Regions from separate parts of the Pseudomonas sp. ASL9 genome, predicted to be linked through region 2. Evidence: riboswitches for the same ligand, from Rfam matches in the RefSeq annotation. Region 2 holds a riboswitch; the other holds the start of a gene.

Region 1 (8,370 bases), 1.4 Mb from region 2:
GCAGCACGCCGATCACCGGTTTGCCGGTGCGCGCTTCCAGCCAGTCGAGGCCCGGTTGCAGCAGGGCGATATCGCCACGAAAACGGTTGATGATGAAGCCTTTGACCCGCGCCTGTTCACTTGGGGACAGCAGTTCCAGGGTGCCCACCAGATGGGCAAAGACCCCGCCTCGATTGATATCGGCAATCAACAGCACGGGGCAATCCACCGCTTCGGCGAAGCCCATGTTGGCAATGTCGCCAGCACGCAGGTTGATTTCGGCGGGTGATCCGGCGCCTTCGACCATGACCACCGGATAGGCCGCACTCAAGCGTTGATGCGAGGCCAGTACCGCCTGCATCGCGATCTCTTTATAGCCGTGATACGCCACCGCATTCATGGTGGTCACTGCTCGGCCATGGATGATGACCTGCGCGCCCGTGTCGCTGTTGGGCTTGAGCAACACCGGGTTCATGTCGGTGTGCGGCTCAAGCCCCGCGGCCTGGGCCTGCACCGCTTGTGCTCGGCCAATCTCGCCACCGTCCGCCGTCACCGCGCTGTTGAGCGCCATGTTCTGCGGTTTGAAAGGCACCACGCGAACGCCCTGACGGGTCAACCAGCGACAGAGCGCGGTCACCAGCGTGCTTTTACCGGCGTCTGACGTCGTACCCTGCACCATCAAGGTGGTCATGGTATTTCCTTGCTGTATTCGCTGAGGACTTGTTCGAACCGTTGCCAATCGGCTTCTTCCGCCGGCAGACCGAAGCGCACGCTGCTGTGGTGCGGGCTGTTGGTGTTCAAGAACAGGCGCAACAGAATCCCGCGCTGAGCACAGAACTCATACAACCGAGCAGCGTGAGGGGTCGTCAACCATTGAAACAGCGCGCAACCGCCCTGAGGTTTCAAGCCATGACGACTCAGCAGTTCAGCCAGGCGCTGGCTGGCTTGCTCGGTGCGCAAGCGTTGCAGGCGATGCCCTTCGACATCGCTCAAGCACACTTGCCCCAGCACTCGCGTCGGCCCGCTGACCGCCCAGGGACCTATCTGCCGCGCCAGCAAGTTGAGCAACTGAGGCTCGGCAAGGACGAAGCCCAGACGCACACCCGCCAACCCGAAGAACTTGCCGAACGAACGCAACACGATCAACCCGACGCGCCAGGTTTCGGCACTCAGGCTCAACGGCGGCGTGTTATCCATAAACGCTTCATCGACCACCAGCCAGCCACCGCGCTGGGCAAGGTGCGCGTGCCATTCCAGCAAGCGCTCAGGGGCGATGCTAAGCCCGGTGGGGTTGTTCGGATTGACCACCACCAGCACGTCGAGACTGTCGATGAAAAAATCTACTTCGTGCTCGAACACTTCGCGCACGCGAAAGCCATTGGCACGCCAAGCTTCGGCATGTTCGGCATAACACGGCGATAGCACACCGACCTTGCCCGAGCGACGCAAACGCGGCAACGCCTGAATCGCAGCTTGCGAACCAGGGACCGGTAGCACGCGGGATGCACCATAGTAAGCACAGGCCGCCCGCTCCAGACCGTCGTCGGTTTCCGGCAAACGCGCCCAGGCCCGCGCCGGAATTTCCGGGATCGGCCAGGGCCAAGGCGCGATACCACTGGACAGGTCCAGCCAATCGGCCTCAGCAATGCCGTAGTGCAATGCCGCACCGCGCAAGCGACCGCCGTGCTCAAGCATAAAATTCAGTCCCCAAGCACAGAACCAGCAACCACAACCACACCCCGCGCTGAACCAATTGCCAGCCGCGATCAATCGACTGAGCATCAGCAGGCACGCCTTCGCCCAATTGCGGACGCAGGTGTACTTCACCGTGATAGATCGCCGCCCCGCCCAACTCCACGCCTAGCGCGCCCGCGCCAGCCGCCATCACTGGACCGGCATTCGGGCTGTCCCAGCCGGGTGCCTGAGAGCGCCAGCAGCGCAGCGCCAATCGGGTTTTTCCCAGCAGCGCGTAGGTCAACGCCACCAGCCGTGCCGGAATGTAATTCAACACATCGTCGATCTTTGCCGCAGCCCAGCCAAACCGTTCGAAACGTTCATTACGATACCCCCACATGGCATCCAGGGTATTGCTCAAACGATACAACACCACCCCCGGCACGCCAGCGACAACAAACCAGAACAAGGCGGCGAACACTGCATCGCTGCCGTTTTCCAGGACTGACTCGGTGGCCGCGCGGGCGACTTCGGTTGAGTCCAGCTCCGCGGTCTGCCGGCTGACCAGATAACTGACCCGGCGTCGCGCTTCGTCCAGATCATCGCTGCGCAAGGCTTGCGCCACCGGCTCGACATGCTCCCCCAGGCTGCGCAGACCCAGCGCGCAGTACAGCGCCAGAACGTCCACTACCCAACCTATATAAGGCAGCCAACTGAACAGCGTCGCCAACAGTGTCAACGGGATGACTGCGATGAACCAGGCAGTGACGCCATGACTGCGCCAGCCACGCCCAGCCGAATTGAAACGCTGCTCGATCCGATCGGCAAAGCGCCCAAACGCCACCAGCGGGTGCGCCCGTTTTGGCTCGCCCAGCAGCGCATCCAGCGCGACCCCGGCGACGCTCAATAACGCCACGCTCATGGACTCACTCCCCACTGATTTTCATACAGCAATTCACTCAGCGGACGCGCCTGCGCCCATCCCTCAAGCACCAGCATCGGTGCCGGGTAAAACTCAGCCACCGGTCCCAGGCACAGAATCGCCAGCGGTTTGGACCCCTCCGGCATGCCCAACAGGTCAGCCAACGCTTGCGGTTCGAACAACGAAACCCAGCCCATGCCCAGCCCTTCGGCACGGGCCGCCAGCCACAAATTTTGAATCGCGCAGGACAAGGATGCCATGTCCATTTCCGGCAAGGTGCGGCGGCCAAAAATATGCCGCTCGCGATCATCCATCAGCGCCGCGACCAGCACTTCCGCGCAATCGTTAATGCCTTCGACTTTGAGCTTCATGAAATCGTTGGAGCGCTCACCCAAGGCTTCTGCGGTAAGAATCCGCTCTGCCTCGACCTGCGCCTTGATGCTCTCCCGCAGCGACCGGTCGCTGATGCGAATAAAGCGCCATGGCTGCATCAATCCCACGCTGGGCGCTTGATGCGCGGCCTCCAGCAATCGCGCCAGCAGTTCCGGAGCCACGCTGCCTCCGATGAAGTGGCGCATATCGCGACGCTCGGCAATCGCTCGATACACTGCCGCACGTTCGTCGGGGCTGAAAGCCAGATCATTCATGGTTTGAAAAGCGCCGCAACCGCTTGAGGGTTAGAAGGGAAATAGAAGTGTACGTAAGACGCCGTCATGCGCCCGTCACGATAGACCGCCTCGGCACCGCGCCCACCGTTGGGGCTCAGGCCGCGAGCGATGGGCTGCAACTCAGTGCTGGTCAGTGAGTGGTGGTAGGTGTGCCCCCGCAGCAAGCCTTCCGGCAGTTCGACCGCTTGCAAGGCCAGCGCGGCCAAGCGCTTTTGCATCACCGCTTCGCCCGCCAGCAACCCCACCAGCTCCGCACGCTGACCGTCAACATCGGTCAAGGCATCCAGCAGGTAAAGCATGCCGCCGCACTCAGCCAGCAGTGGTTTACCTGCGGCGTGATGGGCGCGAATGGCGGCCAGCATCGGCAGGTTTTGACCCAGCGCGACGTGGTGCAATTCGGGGTAACCGCCCGGCAGATAAAGGCTGTCAGCATCGGGAATGAGCGCGTCGTGGATCGGTGAGAAGAACGACAATTCAGCGCCCATGGCTCGTAACAGGTCGAGGCTGGCACCGTAGGTAAAGGCAAACGCCTCGTCCCGAGCGACGGCAATGCGTACACCCTCAAGCAAGGGTTCAGCGGTGACGATGTCGGGCGCGGCGAACTCGACCGCTGGCGGCAAGGACACCTCGCAGGTACTGGCCAAGGCCGTAGCGGCCGCATCGAGCCGTGCGTCCAGATCATTCAGTTCGCTGGCCTGGACCAGCCCCAAATGACGGCTGGGCAATTCGATCCCGGTTTCTCGCGACAACGCGCCGTACCAGCGCAAGCCCTCAGTCAGGCTGCCTTCGAGCAATTGCGCGTGGCGCACGGTGCCGACGCGATTGGCCAATACCCCGGCAAACGGCAGGTCCGGCTGATAACGCGCCAGGCCCAAGGCCAACGCACCGAACGTCTGGGCCATCGCGGTGCCGTCGATCACGCCCAGCACCGGTACGCCGAAGTGGCGCGCCAGGTCTGCGCTGGACGGCGTACCGTCGAACAAACCCATGACTCCTTCAATCAGAATCAGATCGGCCTCACCGGCGGCTTCCCACAACAGACGGCGGCTTTCGTCAGCGCCGACCATCCACAAGTCCAACTGATAGACCGGTGCGCCACTGGCACGCTCGAGAATCATCGGGTCGAGAAAGTCCGGGCCACATTTGAACACCCGAACCTTGCGCCCTTGATTGCGGTGCAGTCGGGCCAGTGCGGCAGTCACGGTGGTCTTGCCTTGGCCAGACGCTGGCGCGGCGATCAACACCGCCGGGCAGTGACGCGGCGCTCTCATGAAGGGCTACTCATAGTTCGATGCCTTTCTGCGCGCGAATACCCGCCTGGAAGGCATGCTTGACCACGGCGATCTCGGAGACTGTGTCCGCCAGGTCGATCAATTCAGGTTTGGCGCCACGGCCGGTCACCAACACATGCTGCATCGGTGGACGGCTTTGCAGATCACTGAGCACCTGCTCCAGATCCAGATAGCCGTGTTTGAGGGCGATGTTCAGTTCATCGAGCACGATCAGGCCGATGCTCGGGTCGCGCAGCATTTCCCGGGAGACTTCCCACGCAGCTTCGGCGGCGGCGATATCGCGCTGGCGGTCCTGGGTTTCCCAAGTAAAGCCTTCGCCCATGACGTGATAACGCACCTGCTCAGGGAAGCGACGGAAGAACAGCTCTTCGCCCGTGCTGTTGCGACCTTTAATGAACTGCACGACGCCACACTGCATACCGTGGCCCATGGCGCGGGCGAGCATGCCAAACGCAGAACTGCTTTTGCCTTTGCCATTACCCGTCAGTACCAGCAACAGCCCGCATTCATTCGGCGAGCTGGCAATGCGCTCGTCCATCACGGCTTTTTTACGCAGCATGCGCGCCAGATGGCGTTCGTCACGTTCGGGGGATTCGTTCATCTCAGCTCTCCGTTTGAGCAAGGCACGCGAAAGCAAACGGAAGGCACAAGAATTGACTGCCAGCACGGCCAGAAAAAACCGTGCGCAGAGCATCGCCCGCCGTGATGCTGTTGAATGGATCAGGCCGGTCTCCGGACTCATGAGCGGGCGTTGCCCTACTGCACGCCTTCCCACATCATTTAAGACGCAGTGACTGAATGTGCAGCGTTGACTCATTTACCGTTGCGGGGGCAGCGCCGGAATCGGTCGCTAGACGCGCCCTCACCGGCTTCCCTGTTTCACTCCGCCAATCATCGATTGCAGAGCACCTGAAACACGTCGCGAAGGGTAGAGGGTTGGGGGTATAGCGTCAATCGAAGTGCCGTTTGCTTTCACGTAATAATGCCGTACCAGGCGACAAGCTGCTGTTACCTGAGCGCGCCTCGCCGGTGGACTGACATTGAATACGAGTCTCTTTCGCGCGATCTACTAAGCTCGCTAACTATCAACGTGCCCATAGATAAGGTTGAACCTCAACGGCTCAACCTTCTCTATCTCTTGGTATGCACCCTTTGTTTTTCATGGAGATCACCATGTTCACACTCCGACCTCAGCTGGCAGTGCTGCTTGTACTGGCGGCCGGCCTTGCGGCTTGCGGCGAGATGGCCACCCTGCAAGTGGCAGACGGCACCGGCCCGGCACCGACGCTGCCGGAGCCGAACAAGACCCTGATGCCTACCGTGAACATCGCCCCTGCCATGGGCTGGGCACAGGGTGCAAAACCTATCGCGGCGCCAGGCACCCAGGTATCCGCTTTTGCCGAAGACCTGAATCACCCACGCTGGTTGTACGTACTGCCTAATGGCGATGTACTGGTCGCTGAAACCAATTCACCCACCAAGCCCGATGACGCAAAGGGCATTCGTGGCTGGATCATGAAAAAGGTCATGGGCCGTGCGGGCGCGAGTGTAGCGTCGGCCAACCGGATCACACTGTTGCGCGCCAAAAACCATGACGGCGTCGCTGAAACCCGCACCGTATTCCTGGAAAACCTCAATTCACCCTTCGGTATGGCCTTGGTCGGCAACGATTTATATGTCGCTGATACCGATCAATTGCTGCGTTTCCACTATGTAAACGGGCAAACCTCGATTACCGACAAGCCGAGCGTAGTGACGAATCTGCCCGCCGGGGCGATCAATCACCACTGGACCAAGAACGTCATCGCCAGCAAGGACGGTAAAAGGCTGTACGTCACCGTTGGCTCCAACAGCAATGTCGGTGAGAACGGCCTGGACAAGGAAGTCGGTCGTGCCGCGATCTGGGAGGTCGATGCCGCGACGGGCGCGCACCGAATTTTTGCCTCCGGCCTGCGCAACCCCGTTGGCATGGATTGGGAACCGCAGACGGGCAAGCTGTGGACCGCCGTCAATGAGCGCGACGAAATCGGCAGCGATCTGGTGCCCGACTACGTGACCTCAGTGAAGGATGGCGCTTTTTATGGCTGGCCGTTCAGCTACTACGGCCAGCATGTGGATGTGCGCGCCTCTCCACAGAACCCGGCCTTGGTGGCCAAGGCCATCGCGCCGGATTACGCAGTCGGACCCCACACTGCGTCGCTGGGTATGGCCTTCGCCCATGGAAAATCGCTGCCGGCACCGTTTACCCATGGCCTGTTCGTCAGCCAACACGGCTCGTGGAACCGCAAACCCCACAGTGGCTACAAGGTGATATTCATACCGTTCGCCAATGGCAAACCCAGCGGCACACCTGTGGACCTGCTGACCGGCTTTCTCACCGCAGACGAAAAAGCCCAGGGCCGTCCGGTAGGCGTGGTCAGTGATCAGCATGGCGGGGTGTTGGTGGCCGACGATGTCGGCAACAAAATCTGGCGGGTGACGGCGGCGAAGTCACAGTAACCGGGCCGCCTTCGACGCCGCGCTGTCGCGCAGCAAACTTGGTGGCGATTTGTGTGTCGTGATCGGTGATGGTGTGTCGCCTTCGCAGGCAAGCCTGCTCCCACAGGATTTTGATCTGCCTTTGGGATTTTGTGTGAATTGAGTATCGAATTACGGCAAGACCCCTTTTCCAGGAGGCCGAGCGCAGGCGTTGCTCAGGGGGTAACGAGGCAAGGATGCCGAGTAAGCCGCACGGGGCCAGGGACGGCCCCTTGCGGCGACCCCCGGAGCAACGCCGGAGCGAGGGAAATCCGAGCCTAAGCGAGGATCCGTATGGAGGGGCAAGCCTTTTGGCGGGACCTTTTTGCGGTTCGGCGTTCCGACGCTTGAAAAAGGTTCCTCGCTGTAAGAGCGAAACCGTAATTCCAGCACATCCAAATACCGGATATACACATAAAAAACAGCGCCAACACATTGTTTTTAAAAGATTAAAAAAGCAGTCTGACAAGAGGAGATCGCTTCGGATCAGGGGTTATTACGCGCCAAATGCTCTGGCTCGATGACGCGTTTGGCGTTGAGGTAGACTTTCTGCCAATAAACGTTGGCCAGACTGTCCAGACGCACTGTGCCGCCCGTCGCCGGCGCATGCACGAAACGCCCTTCCCCGACGTAAATACCAGCGTGGCTGACCTGTGAGCCGCCTCCGGTAGCGAAGAACACCAGATCCCCTGACTGCAACGCATCGCGACTCACATCCGCCGCCCGCATCACGATCAACTCATGGGTCGAGCGTGGGAGCGCAATGCCCGCCGCGTCGCGGTAGACATAGCCTATCAAGCCACTGCAATCGAAACCCGAATCAGGTGTGTTGCCGCCCCAGCGGTAAGGCGTGCCGACCAAACCCAAGGCACGCAACAACACTTCTTCTGCAGCGGGCGAGGAATAGTCGGAAACGACAGGCGCCGCAGGTCGCATAACCCATGGCTTTGAAGGTGGCGGAGCGTGCCCGGCACACGCGCTGAGCAGCGCAATGGCCAATGTAATCAACCCTAGGCGTACCGTAATCGACATAAACACAACAACCTGATCTGGATGCGGCTTACTCTGCCGAGAGGCGGAACTGCGTGTAATAAGCCGGTGGCTGCTTACACGCCCCGGTAATTACTGGTGCTGGGTCTGGATTGTAGTCGGAGCCATGGCTAATGCTCGCTTGGCTTCGATGAAGGTCTTCTTCCAGTAAGTGTCGTCCAGGCTATCGACCCGAACACCTCCGCTGCGTTTGCTGCTGGAATGGATGAATTGATCATCGCCCAGGTAGATACCGGCGTGGCTGACACGACCGCGACCTTTGGTGCTG
Region 2 (8,370 bases):
TGCTGGGCATCGGCATTGGCATTATCTACCGCCGGGGCTGGATCACTCCCCGACTATGGCTTCCGTTGTTGGCGATTGCCGGTGCGGCTGTCACTATTTATCACCTGCCGCCTTCACAACGGTTTATGCACTGGGGGCTGCCAAGCGCTTTGATCGTCATCGCCTGTATCTCGCTGGAACCGTATTTCCAGGGCAACCGATTATTCAAGGCGCTGGGCGACTGTTCCTACTCGGTGTATTTACTCCACGTACTGGTTCTCTACGGCGGATGGCTGGCGTCTGAGCGCTATGGACTCAATCCTTATGCTGTGTTCGCTGTGTGTATACCGCTGATTGCCCTAGGGGCCTGGGGCAGCTACGAATGGATCGAAAAAGGACTGTATCTCCGCCTCAAAAGCTGGCTGGACAAGCGAAGAGCGGTGGGCGAGGCGGCGGCCCTTTCCCGACAAAATTACTAGGACTTTGTGCGGCGCGAATGATTGGCGTAAACTGCGGCCACGTCTGCGAGGAATTTTCATGACCGCTATTACTATTACCGATGCCGCCCACGACTATTTGGCCGATCTGCTTGAAAAGCAGAACACCCAGGGCATCGGCATCCGCGTGTTTATTACCCAGCCTGGCACCCAATACGCTGAAACCTGCATTGCTTATTGCAAGCCGGGCGAAGAGAAACCAGAAGACAAGGCCATTGGCCTGAAAAGCTTCACTGCTTGGATCGACTCCTTCAGCGAAGCGTTTCTGGATGATGCCATTGTCGATTACGCCACTGACCGTATGGGCGGTCAGTTGACCATCAAGGCGCCAAACGCCAAAGTGCCGATGGTCAATGCCGACAGCCCGATCAACGAACGCATCAACTATTACCTGCAAACCGAGATCAATCCGGGTCTGGCCAGTCATGGCGGCCAGGTTTCGCTGATCGATGTGATTGAAGAGAACGACGAAAATATCGCTGTGCTGAAGTTCGGTGGCGGTTGCCAAGGCTGCGGCCAGGCTGACGTAACCTTGAGAGAAGGGATCGAGCGTACGTTGCTTGAGCGTATCCCCGAGCTCAAAGGCGTGCGCGACGTTACCGACCACACGCAAAAAGAAAACGCCTACTACTAAGTCGGGTGTCTCTCAACGCGATAAAACAGCTACAAAAAAAATGCCTCGACTGGTTCGAGGCATTTTTTTGTGTCTCGTGCAGCCGTTTCAGCTGGCCTTGGCGCAACCGGCCGGGTTGAACACGCGCTGGCTGGAAGCCGGGTTCTTGAGCAGCGCAGCACCGGTGCGTGCCGGACGTGGCAGGAGTTGCCCGGAGCAATTGGGGCAGACACCGCCTAGACGGTCGTGTGCGCAATCACTGCAGAAGGTGCATTCAAACGAGCAAATCAACGCGTCCTGGCTGTCGCTAGGCAGGTCGCGGTCACAGCATTCACAGCTCGGGCGAAGTTCAAGCATGGGGGGTGGCCTCGTCAGGTGGTTGGTAACAATGCCAAACACTAGTGGCTCTTGGCAATCAGGGCCGGTAGATATGTGCATGTCCGGCCCGATAGAGTGAAGATTCGGCGAACTGGTCATTGGCCAATACCCGGCCCACCAGAATCAAGGCGGTACGGCGAAAACCCTTGGCTTGAACTTTTTCCTCGATGTCAGCCAGGGTGCCCAGCACCCAATCCTGATCCGGCCAACTGGCGCGATGGACCACGGCAATCGGGCAGTCGGCGCCGTAGTGCGGGGTCAGTTCAGCAACAATTTTCGGCAGGTTCTTGACCCCTAGATGAATCGCCATGGTCGCCCGATGCTGCGCCAGGCTGGTCAGCTCCTCGCCAACGGGCATCGAGGTTTTATCGGCGTAGCGGGTCAGGATCACGCTCTGGGAGATATCCGGCAGCGTCAGTTCGGTGCCCAACAGTGCGGCGCAGGCAGCGGTCGCGGTGACGCCAGGGATGATTTCGAAGGGAATATCCAGTTCACGCAGGTAACGAATCTGCTCGCCAATGGCGCCATACAAACTGGGATCGCCCGAGTGCACTCGGGCGACATCCTGGCCTTGTTCATGAGCGGATTTCATCACGGCGATGATCTGTTCCAGGTGCAGTTCGGCGCTATTGACCACGTGTTCGGCCTGGTGGCCTTCAAGGACGGCGGTCGGTACCAGCGAGCCGGCGTAGATAATCACCGGGCAACTGCGGATCAGGCGCTGGCCTTTGACCGTGATCAGCTCCGGGTCGCCGGGGCCTGCACCGATAAAAAAGACGGTCATGGGTTCTCCAGAATCTAGCCATGGGCTGTTGAAGGGGAGTGAAAGCAGATGGATTATCGACGATTAGGTACGTCGCCGGCCAAGGCAAACGTCGCGTGTGAGTTTTTCTGGCGGGTAATGAGTAATTCGCTGTGGCGTCCGCCAAGGCGTTGCGACAGCGCTAATGCGCAGCTTTCGGCCACGCCGTAGCACCCTGTATGGGCGAATGCGATGGCCGAACGGTAACTGAGTTGCGCGTCGAACCCCGCCAACTCTGCCGCACTGAAAAATACCAGTGGCAGACTCAGGCGCTCGGCCAGCGCCAGCAAGCCTGGTTCAGAACGTTTTTGATCAATGGAGGCGAGGGCAGTGATGGCTTCAATTGCCAGACCCTGTGCCTGCAAAGCCTGTTCAATCAATTCAAGCAACAGGCTAGCAGGGCAGCCGCGCTGGCAGCCGAGGCCGACCACCAGGGTCGGCACAGAGTGTTGCTGGGTCATGTGCGGTGATTGACGTGCGGGGTGTTGATTTCATGATTGTTGCGACGGAACAGCCATGCGCTGATCAGGCCCAACGCGACCCAGAACAGCGCATTGGTCAACAGCGAGGCGATCTTGAACTGAGCTGCCAAGGCTTCAGGGGCGAGGCTCGCATGCACGTCGGGTTGCGGCGCGCCAATAAGATGCGGCACCAGCAGAGTCGCCACCCCCAGCACCTTGAGTAACCAGTGCTTGCCAAACACGATCAGCGCCAGGGCAACAGCGGTAGACGCGGCAGTGCCCACCCACCAGATTTGTCGCTGAACCAGATCAGCTGCCGCGGTACCTGGCAGCTCAGGCGGCAGGCCCAAAGTTGGCGCCAGAACGAACACGGCAAAACCGGCCAGCCCCCACAGTACGCCCTGAGACGTACGGCCCGGCGCACGCAGGGTATAAAGCCCCGCCAGCATCAATGCAAAACCGACCGCGACCACCAGATTGCCGCCGGTGGTGGACACGACACGCTGCCAGCCATCCTGTGGCTCCCAAGCCTCGGCGTCGTGAACGTGCCCAGCGCCTTCAGCATGCTCATGGACGTGTTCTGTCGGCGCCTTTTCATAAGTCTCCGCGTGCAGAATCAACGGTGCGACCCAGAAGCTTTGCAGCAGCGTCAATAACAGTGCAGCTAGCAGACCTGTGAACCCGGCCGTTTGAGCGATACGCTTGAACATGCTGGCAGGTCTCAATGGCAAGGGAAGGCAGAGCTGTGACGGGTGTCGTGCGCAGCGTTGTGGACCGCATCGATATGCGAGAAGCCGGCGAAGTAGACCAGAAATGCACCCAGCAAGAGGGCGCTGACAGCAGCCGTCAGGCGTCGAGTTTGAATGGAAGTGGTGGTAGCTGAGTGGTTGATGGTGCTGATCGACATGACGCTTCCCTAATGATCCGGGCAAGTAGGCAAGCGCATGGAAACCCTATTGACAGACGTCAGTAGAGGTTCAACAGCGCCCGCCCACCGCGGGTTGTTATGTGATTTGTCGGGCCGGTCTCCGGGCTTGCGAAGGGTCTGTATGCAACCTGACCATCAAGAATCGCCTTCCCATGCCGGACTGCCGGCACAGTGGATATGACTCTTCACTCGCTTACCGTTGCGGGGGCAGCGCCGGACTTGCTTATGCACATTGGCATGAAGCGCACCGGTTTCCCGTTTCACCCTGTGAAGGGCACCCGAAACAAGGGGCTAGGAAAACATGGGCCAGCACGGGAGTCAACCGAGTACCTCTGCGGCCGAGTTGGTTATTGACCTGTCTGCGGTCACTGCGTAGCCTTGCTCGCTCGAGGTGCTCCGGTATTGCACGGAGCTAAGAAGGGAACGCGGTTCAAGCCGCGGCTGCCCCCGCAACTGTATACGGTCATGTTCATTGCACTGCCACTGCACGCGTGTGGGAAGGCGCAATGAACGCGTGTCGGACGCTTTTCAGGCCATCGACACGCCGCCGTCAGCCAGGAGACCTGCCTCGACACGAGATTCTCACTACAACCGGGCGGGGTGATCCGGTGGCGAATTGATCCGCGTGCGTGCGCTGCGTGGATATCGTCCTGCTTGCCCGCCGCTTTGCCAAAGGGCATCCGATGAAATCACTGGCCAAACTTCCCGTCACTATCGTTACCGGCTTCCTCGGCTCGGGCAAAACCACGTTGCTGCGGCACATGCTCGATAACGCCGAAGGTCGGCGCATCGCAGTGATCGTCAACGAATTCGGCGAGCTGGGCATCGACGGCGACATCCTCAAGCAATGCACCATCGGCTGCACCGAAGAAGAAGCCAACGGTCGTGTCTACGAACTGGCCAACGGTTGCCTGTGCTGCACGGTTCAGGAAGAGTTCTTTCCGGTCATGCGCGAATTGGTTGCCCGTCGCGGCGACCTGGATCACATTCTGATCGAAACCTCCGGTCTGGCGTTGCCAAAACCGCTGGTACAAGCCTTTCAGTGGCCAGAAATCCGTAACGCCTGCACGGTCGATGCGGTGATTACAGTGGTAGACAGCCCAGCCGTGTTGGCAGGCACCTTCGCTGCGTTCCCGGATCAGGTCGATGCCCAGCGCAAACTCGACCCAAATCTTGACCATGAATCGCCACTGCATGAGTTGTTTGCCGATCAACTGGCGAGCGCGGACCTGGTCATCCTTAATAAAGCCGACATGCTCGACGCGGCTGGCCTGGCGGCGGTTCGCGCGGAGGTGTCGGAAGAGTTGCCGCCTGCGGTCAAAGTGATCGAGGCCAGCAGTGGTCGTCTGCCCATCAACGTATTGTTGGGGCTGCGTGCCGAGTCCGAGGTGCATATCGATAGTCGCCGCACCCACCATGACCATCACGAAGGCGATGACCATGACGACCATGATCATGATGCGTTCGATTCGATCTCGATCAAATTGCCCCAGGCTGACGAAAGCCTGTTGCTCGACGCCCTGACGCAGTTGGTGGTGCAGCACGGCATTTTGCGGGTCAAGGGTTTCGCGGCGATTCCGGGCAAGCCGATGCGCTTGCTGATTCAAGGCGTAGGGACGCGGTTCGACAAGCATTTCGATCGCGCTTGGCGTGCCGATGAAGAGCGCGCAACCCATCTGGTGTTGATCGGTCAGGAACTCGACGCCAGCCTGCTCGAAGCCCAACTGCACGCAGCGGTTGCCGGCTGACCTATGCATTTACTGAGAACCCAGCCCGGCGGTTTTGTACCCGACGACAGCATCGCTGATTTGGGGCAAACCCCAGCCGAGCTGGTGATCCTCTGTAGCGGCGATTCGCATCTGGCGTTGCTGGCCGAGGCGGCGCAACAGTTGCCTGAGGATTACCCGAGCCTGCGTCTGGCCAACCCGATGCAAGTGCAAAATCACGCATCAGTGGACATGTACGTCGATCAAGTACTGCGGCATGCCAAGGTGATCTTGATTTCCCTGCATGGCGGCATTGGGTATTGGCGCTATGGCGTCGAGCGTCTGGTGGAACTGGCTGGGCGGGGTGTGCAGTTGATTCTGGTGCCGGGCGATGATCGTCCGGACCCAGAGTTAAGCGGGCTGAGCACCGTTGCGGCCGAAGAGGGCGAGCGGCTTTGGCATTTCCTTCGCCAGGGCGGCATGCACAATGCCCTCGAGTTATATCGCTGTTTGGCAAACTGTTGGCTGGGCCGCGATTATCCTTGGACGGAGCCTCAAGCCTTGCCGCGCACGGCGATCTACCACCCGCATAAAGCCAATGCCGAACTGACGGACTGGCAGGCCGATTGGCACGCTGCTCAGCCGGTTGTGGCATTACTGTTTTATCGATCTCACCTGCAAGCGGCCAACACCGGTTTTGTCGACGTGTTCTGCGCTCGCTTGCAGGCTCAGGGTTTGAATCCTTTACCCATCGCCGTCGCCAGCCTGAAAGAGCCAGGCTGCCTGGCCGTGGTGGAGGACCTGCTTGATGAAGTCGGTGCCGAGCTTATCCTGAATACCACCGGCTTTGCTCAATCCAGTCCGGAAGCACCCCATGTGCGACCGTTTCGGCGCAATGTCCCGGTGATTCAGGCCATCTGCGCCCAGGACAATGAGCCAGCATGGTCCGCCAGCGAACAAGGTCTGGGCCCGCGAGACTTGGCGATGCACATTGCATTGCCGGAACTGGACGGGCGGATTATCAGCCGGCCGATCAGCTTCAAGGATCTGGCCTGGCACAGCGAGCGCAGTCAGTCCGATGTGGTGTGTTATCGCGCCCAGCCTGAGCGTATGGATTTTGTTGCCGAGCTGGCGCGACGCTGGATCGACCTCGCACGCCTGCCCAATCAACACAAACGCGTCGCGCTGATTCTGGCCAATTACCCTACCCGCGACGGTCGGATCGGTAACGGCGTCGGGCTGGACACGCCGGCCGCCGCGTTGAATATTTTGCGGGCGTTACACGCCGAGGGTTATCCGCTGGCGCCGTTGCCTGAAAGCGGCACTGCCTTGATCCACGCGTTGCTTGGCGGTGTCACTAACGATCTGGACAGCATCGATCTGCGCCCGTGTCAGCAGAGCATGGGGCTGGATGAGTACCAGGCGGCGTTCGATGACTTGCCTGCGGCTAATCGCGAGGCAGTGACTGCCCGCTGGGGTGCGCCGCAGGGCGACCCGATGTTTCGTTCTGGAAGGATGATGGTCGCGGGGCTGCGTTTTGGCCTGACGTTCATTGGCATTCAACCGGCGCGGGGTTATCAAGTGGACGCCAGTGCGGTCTATCACGACCCGGATCTGGCGCCGCCCCATGGTTATCTGGCGTTCTACTTCTGGTTGCGCAAAGCCTATGGCGCCCATGCGGTGGTGCATGTGGGCAAGCACGGCAATCTTGAATGGTTGCCGGGGAAAGGTGTCGGCCTGTCGCAAAATTGCTGGCCGGACGCAGTATTGGGTGCGATGCCGAACATCTATCCGTTCATCGTCAACGACCCCGGTGAGGGCGCCCAAGCCAAGCGCCGTACCCAGGCAGTGATCATCGATCACTTGATGCCGCCGCTGACCCGCGCCGAAACCTACGGCCCGCTACGTGACCTGGAAGTGCTCGCCGATGAGTATTACGAAGCACAGTTGCTCGATCCGCGTCGTGCGGGCGAACTGCAACGAGACATTCTCAAGCTGGTGCGTGAAACCCGAATCGATCGTGAACTGCAACTGGACGAACAGCTCAACGCTGAGGCGGATGCCGCCCTCTGGTTGCCGCGTCTGGACACCTATCTGTGTGATCTGAAAGAGTCACAGATCCGCGATGGCCTGCATATATTCGGCGAATCGCCCAGTGGACGTCTGCGCATTGACACGTTGCTCGCTTTGCTGCGAATTCCTCGCGGCGATGGCCGTGGTGCGCAATCGAGCTTGTTGCGTGCCCTGAGCAAATCCTTCGAGCTGAGTTTCGATCCGCTCGATTGCGTGTTATCAGAGCCCTGGGGTGGGCCTCGCCCAGCGCAACTGTTGAACATCAGCGCCGAACCCTGGCGCACCGCGGGTGATACGCGTGAGCGGCTGGAGTTGTTCGCGGCGTGGTTGATTGAGCAGGTTCTGGCATTAACGCCAGTCGCTGATCTGACTAAAAACAATGAGTTAGCGCTTATCCTTGATTGTTTAGGTGAGGTTGTTGCGCCACGTCTGGATGCCTGCGGTCCTGCGGAAATGCAGGGTTTGCTTGACGCCTTGAGCGGTCGATTCGTCCCGGCAGGGCCCAGCGGTGCACCCAGTCGGGGGCGCCTGGATGTACTGCCTACCGGGCGTAATTTCTTCTCCGTAGACGTACGTAATCTGCCCACCACCACCGCATGGCGCATCGGCTTTCAATCGGCGAACCTGCTGCTGGAGCGACACTTGCAGGATCATGGCGATCACCTGCGCCAGCTGGGTCTGTCCGTCTGGGGCACGGCGACCATGCGCACTGGCGGTGATGATATCGCCCAGGCCATGGCCCTGATGGGTGTGCGTCCGGTCTGGGCCACAGGTAGCCAGCGGGTCGACGACTTTGAAATCCTGCCCCTGAGCCTGCTCGACCGGCCTCGGGTGGACGTAACATTGCGCGTCTCGGGGTTTTTCCGCGATGCGTTCGCCAACCTGATTCGGCTGTTCGATGCCGCCGTTCAAGCGGTCGCCGCTCTTGACGAA

Evidence for each region. Region 2 has a riboswitch for cobalamin ahead of AC1ME2_RS00690 (CbtB domain-containing protein). Riboswitches for the same ligand answer to the same signal wherever they lie in the genome.
Region 1: it holds a riboswitch for cobalamin, as region 2 does, so the genes downstream of both, cobO (cob(I)yrinic acid a,c-diamide adenosyltransferase) here and AC1ME2_RS00690 (CbtB domain-containing protein) in region 2, are expected to answer to the same signal.

The regions. Positions count from the first base shown of each region.
Region 1 covers NZ_CM155277.1:1,564,701-1,573,070, forward strand. The annotation lists gene AC1ME2_RS07300 (cobyric acid synthase) at 1-670, opposite strand, end outside; gene cobD (threonine-phosphate decarboxylase CobD) at 667-1,674, opposite strand; gene cbiB (adenosylcobinamide-phosphate synthase CbiB) at 1,667-2,575, opposite strand; gene bluB (5,6-dimethylbenzimidazole synthase) at 2,572-3,222, opposite strand; gene AC1ME2_RS07320 (cobyrinic acid a,c-diamide synthase CobB) at 3,219-4,514, opposite strand; gene cobO (cob(I)yrinic acid a,c-diamide adenosyltransferase) at 4,525-5,136, opposite strand; cobalamin riboswitch at 5,242-5,463, opposite strand; gene AC1ME2_RS07330 (PQQ-dependent sugar dehydrogenase) at 5,709-7,034, shown strand; gene AC1ME2_RS07335 (C40 family peptidase) at 7,539-8,084, opposite strand; gene AC1ME2_RS07340 (C40 family peptidase) at 8,175-8,370, opposite strand, start outside.
Region 2 covers NZ_CM155277.1:150,635-159,004, reverse strand. The annotation lists gene AC1ME2_RS00720 (acyltransferase family protein) at 1-458, shown strand, start outside; gene nfuA (Fe-S biogenesis protein NfuA) at 517-1,110, shown strand; gene AC1ME2_RS00710 (DUF1272 domain-containing protein) at 1,198-1,446, opposite strand; gene cobM (precorrin-4 C(11)-methyltransferase) at 1,505-2,251, opposite strand; gene AC1ME2_RS00700 (cobalamin biosynthesis protein) at 2,305-2,730, opposite strand; gene AC1ME2_RS00695 (CbtA family protein) at 2,727-3,440, opposite strand; gene AC1ME2_RS00690 (CbtB domain-containing protein) at 3,452-3,637, opposite strand; cobalamin riboswitch at 3,733-3,955, opposite strand; cobalamin riboswitch at 4,032-4,243, shown strand; gene cobW (cobalamin biosynthesis protein CobW) at 4,342-5,406, shown strand; gene cobN (cobaltochelatase subunit CobN) at 5,410-8,370, shown strand, end outside.